3 regions of the Luteibacter sp. NPDC031894 genome follow, and region 3 is predicted to be linked to each of the others. Evidence: predicted binding sites of a transcription regulator. Region 3 holds the regulator's gene; each other region holds the start of a gene.

Region 1 (4,280 bases), on a different contig from region 3:
TGATGATCGAGCCGGCCACCGAGGCGGCGAACTGCAGGGCAGAACGCGTGACCTTGGTCGGGTCGAGGATGCCGAAGGCGATCATGTCGCCGAACTCGCCGTTGGCCGCGTTGTAGCCGAAGTTGCCCTGGCCTTCCTTCACCTTGTTCAGGACGACCGACGGCTCTTCACCGGCGTTGGCAACGATGGCGCGCAGCGGGGCTTCGAGGGCGCGACGGGTAATCGCGATGCCGAGGTCCTGGTCCGGGTTCTTGCCCTTCAGGCCTTCCAGCGCCTTGAGCGAACGGATCAGGGCGACGCCGCCGCCCGGGACCACGCCTTCCTCGACGGCCGCACGCGTGGCGTGCAGGGCGTCTTCGACGCGGGCCTTCTTTTCCTTCATCTCGACTTCCGTCGCGGCGCCGACCTTGATGACGGCAACGCCGCCGGCCAGCTTCGCCACACGCTCCTGCAGCTTCTCGCGGTCGTAGTCGGAGGAGGTCTCCTCGATCTGCGCCTTGATCTGGCCGATGCGCGACTGGATGCGCTCGGCTTCGCCGGCACCGTCGATGATCGTGGTGTTTTCCTTGGTGATCACGACGCGCTTGGCACGGCCGAGGTCGGTGATCGTGGCCTTGTCGAGCTGCAGGCCGACTTCCTCGGAGATGACCACGCCGTTGGTGAGGATGGCGATGTCTTCCAGGATGGCCTTGCGACGGTCACCGAAGCCCGGCGCCTTCACGGCGGCGACCTTCACGATGCCGCGGATGGTGTTGACGACGAGGGTCGCCAGGGCTTCGCCCTCGACTTCCTCCGCGACGATCAGCAGCGGCTTCGCGGCCTTCGCGACGGCCTCGAGGACCGGCAGGAGTTCGCGAACGTTGGAGATCTTCTTGTCGTGGATCAGGATGAACGGATCGTCCAGTTCGACCTGCTGCGACTGCTGGTTGTTGATGAAGTACGGCGAGAGGTAGCCGCGGTCGAACTGCATGCCCTCGACGACGTCGAGCTCGTTCTCGAGACCCGAGCCTTCCTCGACGGTGATGACGCCTTCCTTGCCGACCTTCTTCATCGCGTTGGCGATGATGTCGCCAATGTCGGCGTCGGAGTTGGCCGAGATGGTGCCGACCTGGGCGATCGCCTTGTCGTCGGCGGTCGGGTTCGACAGGTTCTTCAGCTCACCGACGGCGGCGATGACGGCCTGGTCGATGCCGCGCTTCAGGTCCATCGGGTTGATGCCGGCGGCGACGGCCTTGAGGCCTTCCTGGATGAACGCCTGCGCGAGCACGGTAGCGGTCGTGGTGCCGTCACCGGCGACGTCGGAGGTCTTGGAAGCGGCTTCCTTGACGATCTGCGCGCCGATGTTCTCGTACTTGTCGGAAAGCTCGATTTCCTTCGCGACCGAGACGCCGTCCTTGGTGACGGTCGGAGCGCCGAAGCTCTTCTCGAGCACGACGTTGCGGCCCTTCGGGCCCAGGGTGACCTTGACGGCGTTGGCGAGGGTGTTGACACCCTTCAGCATGCGCGAGCGCACGTCTTCGCTGAAGCGGACTTCTTTAGCTGCCATGACTGTGAATCCTTATTTGAATGCTTGGGAATGGTCGGGAGGAACGGGGCGAGCGGGAGCTCAGCCTTCCAGGACCGCCACGATGTCGTCTTCCTTCAGGAAGACCAGTTCTTCGCCGTCGACCTTGATTTCCTGGCCGGCGTACTTGCCGAACAGGACGACGTCGCCTTCCTTCACGCCCATCGGGCGGAGCTGGCCGCTGGCCAGGAGGAGGCCGGTACCGGCAGCGATGACCTTGCCGCGGGTCGGCTTCTCGGTGGCGCTGTCGGGGATGACGATGCCACCGGCGGAAATACGCTCTTCCTCGAGGCGCTTGACGATGACGCGATCGTGCAGCGGGCGCAATTTGCTCATGACTTCTCCAACCATGTGATTGACAGACAAAGGAATTATTCCACCCTGTTAGCACTTGACCAGGGTGAGTGCCAGAATTTTAGCCAAAGCCGTTCCGAAATCGGAAGTCCTTGGGGTGATCGACACATGGCGCCTGGATGAAACCGTTCAAGGGCCCGGGTCCAAAAAAGGACGACAAGGACACACGAAGGGCGCGCTGTCCGAAGCCGTCGCCAGCGGCCTCGCCCGGGCCGACGCAGGTGTCGTGCAAGCCAATCCGGTGACGCCCGGTCATAATGATCGACGTCCATCGCGGTTCGTCGCCGCACCGATCCACGGAGTCGACATGATGTCTGTAATGCGCCGCGCGCTGATCCTCGTCGCCGGCCTCGGCCTGTTCGCCGTCCTTCCTGCCGTCGCCCAGGACGACCAGGAACTGCTGCCCGTCACCCAGGCGTTCCTCCTCACGACGGACGCCAGCCAGCCTGGGACGGTGAAGCTGCATTGGCGGATCGCGCCGGACTACTACCTCTACCGGGGACGGATCAAGATCACGGCGGCCGATCCGGCGGCGGTGAAGCTCGGCGAGCCCAGCCTTCCGAATGGTCTCAAGGAGCACGACGAATACCTGGGCGACGTGGAGATCTACCACGGCGACATCCAGGCGAGCGTGCCCTATACCCTCGCCGACGCGTCGACCAAGACCCTGGCGCTGAACGTCCAGTACCAGGGCTGTCACGAGGTCGAGCCGAAGATCTGCTACCCGCCCAACACCGAGCACCTCACGCTGGCGATCGGCGGCCCGTCCACGATCCCTGCCGCGGCGCCCGCCACGCCGGCGAGCAACGCCGCGGCGTTGCTCGGCGCGCCCGCCGGCGCGACCTCCGGCACCGACGCCCAGCCGTTACCCGCCGAGCAGGCCTTCCGCTTCGAGGCCTTGGTCAAGGATCGCGGGAACCTGCTGCTGCGTTGGACGATGCCCAAGGATTACTACCTGTATCGCGACAAGACACAGGTTACGGTGGCGTCGCCCGCCGGCGTGAGCGTCGGCGAGCCGGAATGGCCGAGCGGCACGGCCCACCACGACGAACACTTCGGCGACACCATCGTCTATTTCGACCAGGTGGAGTTGCCCGTCCCGCTCGAAGGCACGGCGAAGGCTTCGACCGTCGCTATCGACGTGGCCTACCAGGGCTGCCTCGAGAACGGCATCTGCTACCCCGTCATGAAGCGCCTCGTGAGCGTCGACCTCGCAGCCGGCACCGCCTCGGTCGGCGCCGCCAGCGAGGAACAGCAGGCCGCCGCGCCGGCAGAGGTGGCGCCAACGCCGCCACCTCCGGGCATGAAGCCGGGCGGGGACGCGCCTGTCGGTTTCATCGCGGCCATCGGGCTCGCCCTGCTTGGCGGTCTCGTGCTGAACCTGATGCCGTGCGTGCTCCCCGTGCTGTCGTTGAAGGCGGTCACCGTGCTGGAGAGCGGTGAAAGCCATGCCGCGGCGCGCCGCCACGCGCTCTGGTACACGGCGGGCGTGCTGGTCGCCTTCGCCGTTCTCGGCCTCATCATCGTCGGCATCCGGGCGGCCGGGCACGGCGTGCAATGGGGCGCACAGTTCCAGCAGCCGCTGGCGATCGGCCTGCTCGTCTACGTCATGCTGGCGGTAGGCCTGTCCATGTCCGGCGTCTTCGAGATCGGCGGCTCCCTCGGCAACGTCGGCAGTGGCCTGGCGGCGCGTTCCGGCCCCTCCGGCGATTTCTTCACCGGCGTGCTTGCCGTCGTCGTCGCGAGCCCCTGCACCGCACCGTTCATGGGTTCAGCCATCGCCTTCGCATTCGCCGCGCCGCTGGCCGTTGCCTTCCTGATCTTCCTCGCGCTCGGTCTGGGCCTCGCGCTCCCCTTCCTCCTCATCGGCTTCGTGCCAGCGATCGCGCGACTGCTGCCGCGCCCCGGTCGATGGATGGAAACGCTGAAGCAGGCGCTGGCGTTCCCGATGTACCTCACGGCTGTGTGGCTGCTCTGGGTGCTGACGAAACAGCGTGGCGCCGATGCCACCGCGCTCGTGCTGGCGGGCGGCGTGCTCCTGGCGATGGCGCTGTGGTGGTACGGGCGCAATCGCGGCGGTCGCGCACTGTCGTGGGCGTTCACCGCCGTGCTCGCGATCGGTGCCGCCGCGGCCCTGTGGACGGTACATGGCTTGCCCGCGCCGTCGACCGTGAACGTGGCCTCCGACGGGTCGGTGCCGTACTCGCCGGAGAAGCTCGCGGAACTGCGTGGCGCCGGCACGCCCGTGCTGGTCGACATGACGGCCGACTGGTGCATCACCTGCAAGGCCAACGAACACGCCGTGCTCGACACCGACGCCTTCCGCACCCTGCTGAAGCGCACTGGCACCGTCTACATGAAA
Region 2 (4,280 bases), on a different contig from region 3:
GCCTGATCGCGAGCGGCGAAGAACTCCCTCAGCGCCCGATCCGCCCGCGCCCGCGTTTCCGCCAGGACCGCCGGCGCGGCGACCGTGCCTTCGACGGTGAAGAAAGTCAGGTCATGCAAGCCGACCATGCCCAGGATCGCCCGCAGGTACGGCGTGAGGAAATCCGGCTGGTGCACGTGCTCACCCGAGAAACGGCCGCCCGAGGCCACGGCCACGAACACCGGTCGATCGCGCAGACCGCCGACCTTGCCCGCGGGCGTGATCTGGAAGGTGCGCCGCGCCCGAACGACGTGGTCGATCCATGCCTTGAGTGAGGAGGGCACGCTGTAGTTGTGCATCGGCGTGCCGATCACGACCACATCGGCCTCTTCCAACTCACCGATAAGGATGTCGGAAAGCGCCATCGATCCGTCGCCGGTGACTTCCGCCGTGCCGGAGTGCTGAGCGAGGGCGTAGTTCGCGTCGATGTGCGGAATGGAGCCGTCGCCGATCACGCGTTGCAACAGCGTCGCTTCCGGATGTTCCATCAGCAAGTGCAGGATGATCTTGCGCGCGAGTTTGTCGCTCTCCGCGCGTTGCCCGTGCGGGCTGCAGCTGACGTGCAGGATTTTCATGGCTCATCCGGTGCGTAGGAAGGTTAGGTGCATCCTACGAATCCATGGCACAGGCACGAGGTCCAAGAATCGACATCCGGGCTATGCCATCATTCGACCACCCATGAGCAGCCGCACGAACAGCACGATCCGACCGCTGGATCCCAGGGCGACAGAGTCCTACTACCGGCAGATTTACGACCGGTTCCGCGACGCGATCGCGAGTGGCGTGCTCAAGCCGGGCGACCGTATCCCGTCGGCGCGTGCGCTCACCCAGGAACTGGGCCTCTCGCGGGGCACCATCGACACCGCGTATTCCCTGCTCGCCGCCGAGGGATATATCGAGGCGCGCGGACAGGCCGGCACCGTCGTGACGCCCGGCCTCAAGCCGCGCGCGCCGGTAGCGGTCGTACCGCCGCGGGCGAGAGGCGACACGGTCGCCCCGAGCTTTCGCGCGGATTCGATCCTGCCCTTCCAGATGGGCCTGCCGGCGCTCGACATGTTTCCCCGGAAGATCTGGGCACGCCTGGGCGCGCGCCATGCACGCAGCATGCAGCCCGCCGACATGGCCAACCCGCCCGCGTTCGGCCTGCCTGGACTGCGCGCCCAGATCGCCACGTACCTGCGCGTTTCGCGCGGCATCGATTGCTCATCGGAGCAGGTGGTCGTCACGGCGGGGTATCGCCATGCGTTGGGGCTGATCGCGCGCGCCTTGTTGAAGGAGGGCGATCGCGTGTGGCTGGAAAACCCGGGCTACCCGCCCACACGGGACTTGCTCGGGCAATGGGGTGTCGCGGGTGTGCCCGTTCCCGTCGACCACGAGGGGATCGTCGTCGCGGAGGGCCTGCGGCTGGCGCCGACCGCCCGCATGGCCGTCGTCACGCCCGCCCACCAGAGTCCGCTTGGCGTGTCGCTTTCGTTGCCACGGCGGTTGGCCCTCCTGGATTGGGCGGCAGACGCCGGCGCCTGGATCGTGGAGGACGATTACGATGGCGAATACCGCTACGTCAGTCGGCCCTTGCCCGCGCTGAAAAGCCTCGACGGCGAGGGGCGCGTGCTCTATGCCGGCACGTTCAGCAAGGTGCTGTTCCCGGGCATCCGGCTTGGCTATCTCGTACTGCCGGAAGCGCAGGTCCAGCGGTTCGCCGAGGTCTTCCACACGTTCGCCGGCGACACGCCCTGGCTGACCCAGGCCATCGCCGCGGCGTTCGTCGCCGAGGGGCACTTCGCGCGCCACATCCAGAAAATGCGCCGCTGCTACGCCGAGCGACGGGAGGCGACGATCGGCGGCCTGAAGGATGTCTTGGGTGACCGCCTGCGTATCGACTCGCCACCGGGGGGGATGCACCTGATCCTGCGCTTCGAGGGTCGCTGGTCGCCGGAGCAACTGGTGGCCCGCATGCGCGAGGACGGGTTGTACGGTGAAGCCATGGCGGACTGGATGGTCGAAGGTGAAGGCATGCCGGCGTTGCTGGTCAGCTTCACCAACATTGCCTCGCGGGCGCGCGCCGCGGAACTCGGGACGAGGCTCGCCAGGCTGCTTTGAGCATGGCCCGGCGGGAAACGCGCATCTTGGCTCTCCGGGCGCGAACAGCGACGGCGCACGATGTGTCCTCCCTTCGATTCGGCTCCTTCCCATGCCCTGGCTCCTGCTCGCTACCGCCGGTCTCCTCGAGATCGTTTTCGCCTTCGCCATGAAATCGTCCGAAGGCTTCACGCGCTGGCTGCCCGCCCTCGTCACGGTCGCTACCGGCGTCGCCAGCGTCATCCTCCTGTCGGTCTCGCTGAAGACCATTCCGGTGGGTACCGGCTACGCCGTCTGGACGGGTATCGGCGCGGTGGGCACGGCCGTCGTGGGCATCCTCGCCCTCGGCGATTCAGCTACGCCCGCCCGTATCGCTTGTATTGCACTGATTCTGTTTGGAATTATCGGGCTACGCCTGGTCCCCGCCTGAACCGCACGTGCGAGGCTCTGGACATGCCGGGGGTATTTCTGTACCATTGCGTACAGTTAACCGATGAACTTCGGGCTGGCTTAGCACTCTCATTCCGGGACTGCTAATCTGCGAACAGACTTTCAGGAGGTTCCACACATGTCCCAAGCCCTCGCCACCCGGAATTACGGGCTACCGAGCGTCGTTGGCAGTCTGGATTCCTATATCTCGGCCGTGCACCGCATTCCCGTGCTCAGCCTTGACGAGGAGCAGTCGCTGGCGCGCCGCTTCCGTGACGACGCCGATCTCGACGCCGCCAAGCAGCTCGTGATGTCCCACCTGCGTTTCGTGGTCCACGTGGCCCGTGGCTACAACGGCTACGGCCTGCAGCTGTCGGACCTCATCCAGGAAGGCAACATCGGCCTGATGAAGGCGGTGAAGCGCTTCGACCCGGACCAGGGCGTTCGGCTGGTCAGCTTCGCCGTGCACTGGATCCGTGCCGAGATGCACGAGTTCATCCTGCGCAACTGGCGCATCGTGAAGGTCGCCACCACCAAGGCGCAGCGCAAGCTGTTCTTCAACCTGCGCAAGAGCAAGAAGCGCTTGGGCTGGATGAACGCCGAGGAAGTGCGCGTGGTCGCGAACGACCTGGGCGTCCCCGAGGCCACCGTCCGCGAGATGGAATCGCGTCTTTCGGGCCGTGACATCGGCTTCGAGGCTCCGGCCGATGCGGACGACGACGATAAGCCGGCTCCGGCCGCGTTCCTTGTCGACGAAGGCGCCGATCCGTACGACAACCTCGCCGAGGAAGACGCCAGCAACAACCAGATGGGCGCGCTGTCGTCGGCGCTCGGCAACCTGGACGATCGCTCGCGCGACATCATCCAGCGCCGCTGGCTGGCCGAGGACAACAAGGCCACGCTGCAGGATCTTGCGGACGAGTACGGCGTGTCGGCCGAGCGCATCCGCCAGATCGAGGCGAATGCCATGAAGAAGATGCGCGTCGCCATCGCGGCCTGAGTCCGCGGTTCGGCGTACTATCCGGAACGGCCCCTCCATGGGGCCGTTTTCCGTTGGCGTCATCCCCACAGGAGCAGAACAGGATGCCCAGGGCACTGGTCATCGAAGACGACGAAGTCACCGCTCGCGACATCGTCGCGGAGCTGGGTGCGCACGGCCTCGTCGCCGACTGGGTCGCCGACGGTCGCGAGGGTCTCGCGCGCGCGCTCGCCGACGGGTACGACATCATCACGCTCGACCGCATGCTGCCCGGCATGGACGGCATCGACGTCGTGTCCGCGCTGCGCCAGCGCGACGTGGACACGCCGGTGCTCATGATCAGCGCGCTCTCCGACGTGGACGAGCGCGTGCGCGGCCTGCGTGCCGGCGGCGACGATTACCTGACCAAGCCGTTCTCGCCCGACGAACTGGCTGCGCGCGCGGAAGTGCTGTTGCGTCGCCGGCGCCAGGGCGGCAACGAAACGCGATTGCGCGTCGCCGACCTGGAACTCGATCTCGTCCGCCACAACGCGCAGCGCCGCGGGGAAGCGCTGACGTTGCTCCCCACGGAGTTCCGCCTGCTCGAGTTCCTGATGCGCAACGCGGGCCAGGTGGTCACCCGACAAATGATCTTCGAGCACGTCTGGGGCTTCCATTTCGATCCGGGCACGAACGTCATCGACGTCCATATCGGCCGCCTCCGTCGCAAGATCGACGGTGCCGGCCATTCGCCGCTCATCCGCACCGTGCGCGG
Region 3 (4,280 bases):
TCGATGTCGAAGGTGACCTCGATCTGCGGCGTGCCGCGCGGCGCCGGGCGGATGCCCTGCAGGTCGAACTTGCCGAGCGACTTGTTCGCGTTAGCGCGCTCGCGCTCACCCTGCAACACGTGCACGGTGACGGCCGTCTGGTTGTCGTCGGCGGTGGAGAAGACCTGCGACGCCTTCGTCGGCACCGTGGTGTTCTTCTCGATGAGCTTGGTCATCACGCCGCCCATCGTCTCGATGCCGAGCGACAGCGGGGTGACGTCGAGCAGCAGCACGTCCTTCACCGAACCACCGAGCACGCCACCCTGGATCGCGGCACCGACGGCCACGGCTTCATCCGGGTTGACGTCCTTGCGCGCTTCCTTGCCGAAGAAGTCCTTCACGGCTTCCTGCACCTTGGGCATGCGGGTCTGGCCACCAACGAGGATCACCTCGTGGATGTCCGACACGCGCAGGCCGGCGTCGTTGAGCGCGGTGCGGCAAGGCTCGATCGTGCCCTTGACGAGGTCTTCCACCAGCGACTCCAGCTTGGCGCGGGTCAGCTTGATGTTGAGGTGCTTCGGACCCGAGGCATCGGCGGTGACGTAAGGCAGGTTCACATCCGTCTGGTGCGAGGACGAGAGCTCGATCTTCGCGCGCTCGGCAGCATCCTTCAGGCGCTGCAGCGCGAGCTGGTCCTGGCGCAGGTCTATGCCCTGCTCCTTCTTGAATTCCTCGACGAGGTAATCGATGACGCGATTGTCGAAGTCCTCGCCACCGAGGAAGGTGTTGCCGTTGGTGGCCAGCACTTCGAACTGCTTCTCGCCGTCGACGTTGGCGATCTCGATGATCGACACGTCGAACGTACCGCCGCCGAGGTCGTACACGGCGATCTTGCGATCGCCCGAGGTCGTTTTGTCGAGGCCGTAGGCCAGCGCGGCCGCGGTGGGCTCATTGATGATGCGCTTGACCTCGAGGCCGGCGATGCGACCCGCGTCCTTCGTGGCCTGGCGCTGGCTGTCGTTGAAGTACGCCGGAACCGTGATGACCGCTTCGGTCACCGGCTCGCCCAGGAAGTCCTCGGCGGTCTTCTTCATTTTCATGAGGACCTTCGCGGAGACTTCCTGCGGGGCCATCTTCTTGCCGTCGGCGGTCTGCACCCAGGCGTCGCCGTTCTCATGCGCCACGATGCCGTACGGCACGAGCTTGATGTCCTTCTGCACCTCGGCGTCGGTGAACTTGCGGCCGATGAGGCGCTTCACCGCGTAGAAGGTGTTCTTGGGATTGGTGACGCTCTGGCGCTTGGCCGGCGCGCCGACCAGGACTTCGTTGTCCTTGGTGAACGCGACGATGGACGGCGTGGTGCGATCGCCCTCCGCGTTCTCGATGACGCGTGCGGTCGAACCTTCCATCACTGCCACGCAGGAGTTGGTCGTACCGAGGTCGATGCCGATGATCTTGGCCATTGAAGTTGCTCCGTATTTCTAAAGCGGCCCCCGCGGCCGCGACTGTGTTTGAAAGTGGGGCTGAGCCCCATCGATTCAATGCCTTGTGAGACTCAGTTGTCGCGCACCACGGCCACCAGCGCCGGGCGCAGCAGACGATCGTTCAGCACGAAACCCTTCTGCACGACCGCCACCACCGTGCCCGGCGGATGCTCGTTCGACTCGACCGAGCTGATCGCCTGGTGGTGTTCCGGATTGAACGGTTGGTGCAGCGGATCGACGACGGTGAGGCCATTGGTCTGGGTCACCTTTTCCAACTGCTTCAGCGTCAGCTCGAGGCCTTCGCGCAAGGTCTTCGCATCCGCGGCGTCGTTGGTGAGGCCGAGGACGATGCCGTCGTAGACCGGAAGCAGGTCGCCCAGCAACTTCTCGTTGGCGAAGCGACGCGCTTGCTCGAGATCGCGCTGAAGGCGCCGGCGCTGGTTCTCGATCTCCGCCCGCTCGCGCAGGACCGTCTCGCGCGCTCCGGCCAGTTCGGATTCGAGGGCGGCCAGCTTCGCGGTAAGGGCGTCGAAGTCGGCGTTCACGCCGCCGTCCGCCGTACCGCCGTCCTGCACCTGATCCGGCACATGGGGATCGTTGTTCTGCATGCTTGCTCCAAATGTCAGCCTTACCGGCCCCTCATGGGAGGGACCGAACATTCGCGGGAAAAAGTAAACCCGCCTCCCGGGGCGGTTTATGAGGTCGCCGCGGCGCGATTCAAGGCGTCGCTGAGCAATCCGGCGGTGGCCTGCACCACGGGAATGACGCGCTCATATGCCATACGCGTCGGTCCAATAACTCCGATCGCGCCCAGCATTCGGCCGCTGGTTCCGTAGGTGGCGGTGACGATGCTGCAGCCGTCCAGCGCCGAGAAACCGGATTCCTCGCCGATGAAAAGCCGCACGCCTGGCGCCTTGACGCACATCTCCATGAGCTGGAGCAGGTCGCGCTTTTGCTGGAAGGCGTCGAAAAGGTCGCGGAGCCGGTCGATGTCGGCCAGTTCCGAGTACCCCATGAGGTTGGTCTGGCCGCTGACCAGGACGTCGTCGGCGTCCTCCTCGGGGGCGAAGGAGGCCGTGGCCAGTTCCACCGCGCTCGCCAGCAACCGGTTGAGCTCGCCGCCTGCCTCGCGCAGTTCCGAAGCGAGGTGGGCGCGAATGTCCGCCAGCCGGAAGCCGGCGAACTGTGCATTGAGGTAATTCGCGGCCTGCTCCAGCTCGCCGGCGCCCAGCGGACGCGCCAGCTGGACCACCCGGTTCTGCACCTGGTTGTCCGAGAACACCAGGATCACCAGCACGCGGGCGTCCGGAAGCGAAACGAAATCGATGTGGCGCAGCGGGAAGTCGGCCTGGCGCGGCACGGTGACCACGCCCGCGAAATGCGTCATGGCCGACAGCAGGTTGGAGACGTTGCCCAGCAGGTCGCGCGTGGTCGTCTGGTGCGGCGGCAGGCCACCCTGCAGGCGCGCCATCTCGTCGCGCGGCAAGGGTTTCAGTTCGAGCAGGCTGTCGACGAACAGGCGCAGGCCACGCGGCGTGGGCACCCGGCCGGCGGAGGTATGGGGCGATGCGACCAGCCCCGCGTCTTCCAGGTCCGCCATGATGTTGCGGATGGTGGCCGGGCTGACTTCCAGCCCGGACGAGCGCGCCAGCGTGCGCGAACCCACCGGCTCGCCGTCGGAGAGGTATTGGGAAATAAGGGTCCGCAGCAGCCGGCGCGCGCGAGCATCGATGTCATGACCGGAAAACGGATTCATTCGCTGGCTGGGTCGGGAAGGGGTCGGGTCGTCGCGCTATCAATAAGGTCTGGGCGTCCCGCTTGCAAGTCTCGGCCCTTGCGACGCGGCTCCCGCTACAATCGGCGCGTTTCCCTCCGCCACCCTGGTGCCCATGCTCACCTCGCTCTACGTCCGCCAGTTCGCCGTCGTCGAAGAAGCCGAGGTGGCCTTCGGCCCGGGCCTCACCGTGGTCAGCGGCGAGACCGGCGCCGGTAAGTCCCTGCTGGTGGACGCACTGATGCTCCTGGCCGGCGCCCGTGCCGACAGCGGCATGGTCCGCGCCGGCAGCGATCGCGCCGAACTGGCCGCCGAGTTCGACCTCACGGGGTTGCCGGAGGCGTCGGAGTGGCTGCGCCAGGAAGAACTGGACGACGGCGAGACCTGCCAGCTGCGCCGCGTGATCCGCACGGAAGGCAGCTCGCGCGGCTGGATCAACGGACGTCCGGCCAGCCTCGCGCAGATGTCGGCGCTCGCGGCGTTGATCGTGGAAATCCACGGCCAGCACGAGCACCAGGCCTTGTTGTCGCGCCAGCACCAGATGGCCTTGCTCGACGCCTATGCAGGCAACGAGGAGCGGCTGGCGCGCGTGCGCGACACCGCGCGCGCATGGCGGGACGCCGTGGCGCGCATCCGCGTGCTGTCCGGCGGCGACGATCGCGAGCGCCAGATCGAACTGCTCGCCCACGAGCTGGAAGAGCTGGAGCGTTGGGCCCTCGCGCCCGCCGCGCTGGAGGACCTGGAGGCACAGCACCGCCGGCTCGCCAACGCGGGACGGCTGGCCGAAGGCGCCAACGGCATCGTCGAAATGCTCGACGGGGAAAGCGAATTCGCCATCGGCCGCGCCCTGCTCCGCGCCCACGCCGAAGTCTCGCGCCTGGCCGAAATCGACGGCACGCTGGCGCCGCTGCTCGAGCTCCTCGACAGCGCCCAGATCCAGGTGGGTGAAGCCGTGGACGGCCTCGGGCGCTACGCCCAGGACGTGGAACTGGATCCGGAGCGGCTGGCCGAAGTGGACACCCACCTCACCCACCTGCACGACC

Evidence for each region. Region 3 encodes HrcA, which represses chaperone genes, less so after heat shock. Its sites were predicted from a motif close to TTNGCACTCNNNNNNNNNGAGTGCNAA; they were not measured.
Region 1: a site for HrcA is predicted at 1,949-1,975, ahead of ACQKIE_RS14310 (co-chaperone GroES). Genes of this name have one in related genera too.
Region 2: a site for HrcA is predicted at 2,629-2,655, ahead of rpoH (RNA polymerase sigma factor RpoH). Genes of this name have one in related genera too.

The regions. Positions count from the first base shown of each region.
Region 1 is NZ_JBNNMV010000005.1:148,972-153,251, forward strand. It holds gene groL (chaperonin GroEL) at 1-1,546, opposite strand, end outside; gene ACQKIE_RS14310 (co-chaperone GroES) at 1,607-1,900, opposite strand; gene ACQKIE_RS14315 (protein-disulfide reductase DsbD family protein) at 2,229-4,280, shown strand, end outside.
Region 2 is NZ_JBNNMV010000005.1:292,981-297,260, reverse strand. It holds gene ACQKIE_RS14975 (FMN-dependent NADH-azoreductase) at 1-614, opposite strand, end outside; gene ung (uracil-DNA glycosylase) at 1-6, shown strand, start outside; gene ACQKIE_RS14970 (PLP-dependent aminotransferase family protein) at 718-2,139, shown strand; gene ACQKIE_RS14965 (DMT family transporter) at 2,231-2,548, shown strand; gene rpoH (RNA polymerase sigma factor RpoH) at 2,687-3,547, shown strand; gene ACQKIE_RS14955 (response regulator transcription factor) at 3,631-4,280, shown strand, end outside.
Region 3 is NZ_JBNNMV010000001.1:495,570-499,849, reverse strand. It holds gene dnaK (molecular chaperone DnaK) at 1-1,442, opposite strand, end outside; gene grpE (nucleotide exchange factor GrpE) at 1,535-2,071, opposite strand; gene hrcA (heat-inducible transcriptional repressor HrcA) at 2,158-3,219, opposite strand; gene recN (DNA repair protein RecN) at 3,353-4,280, shown strand, end outside.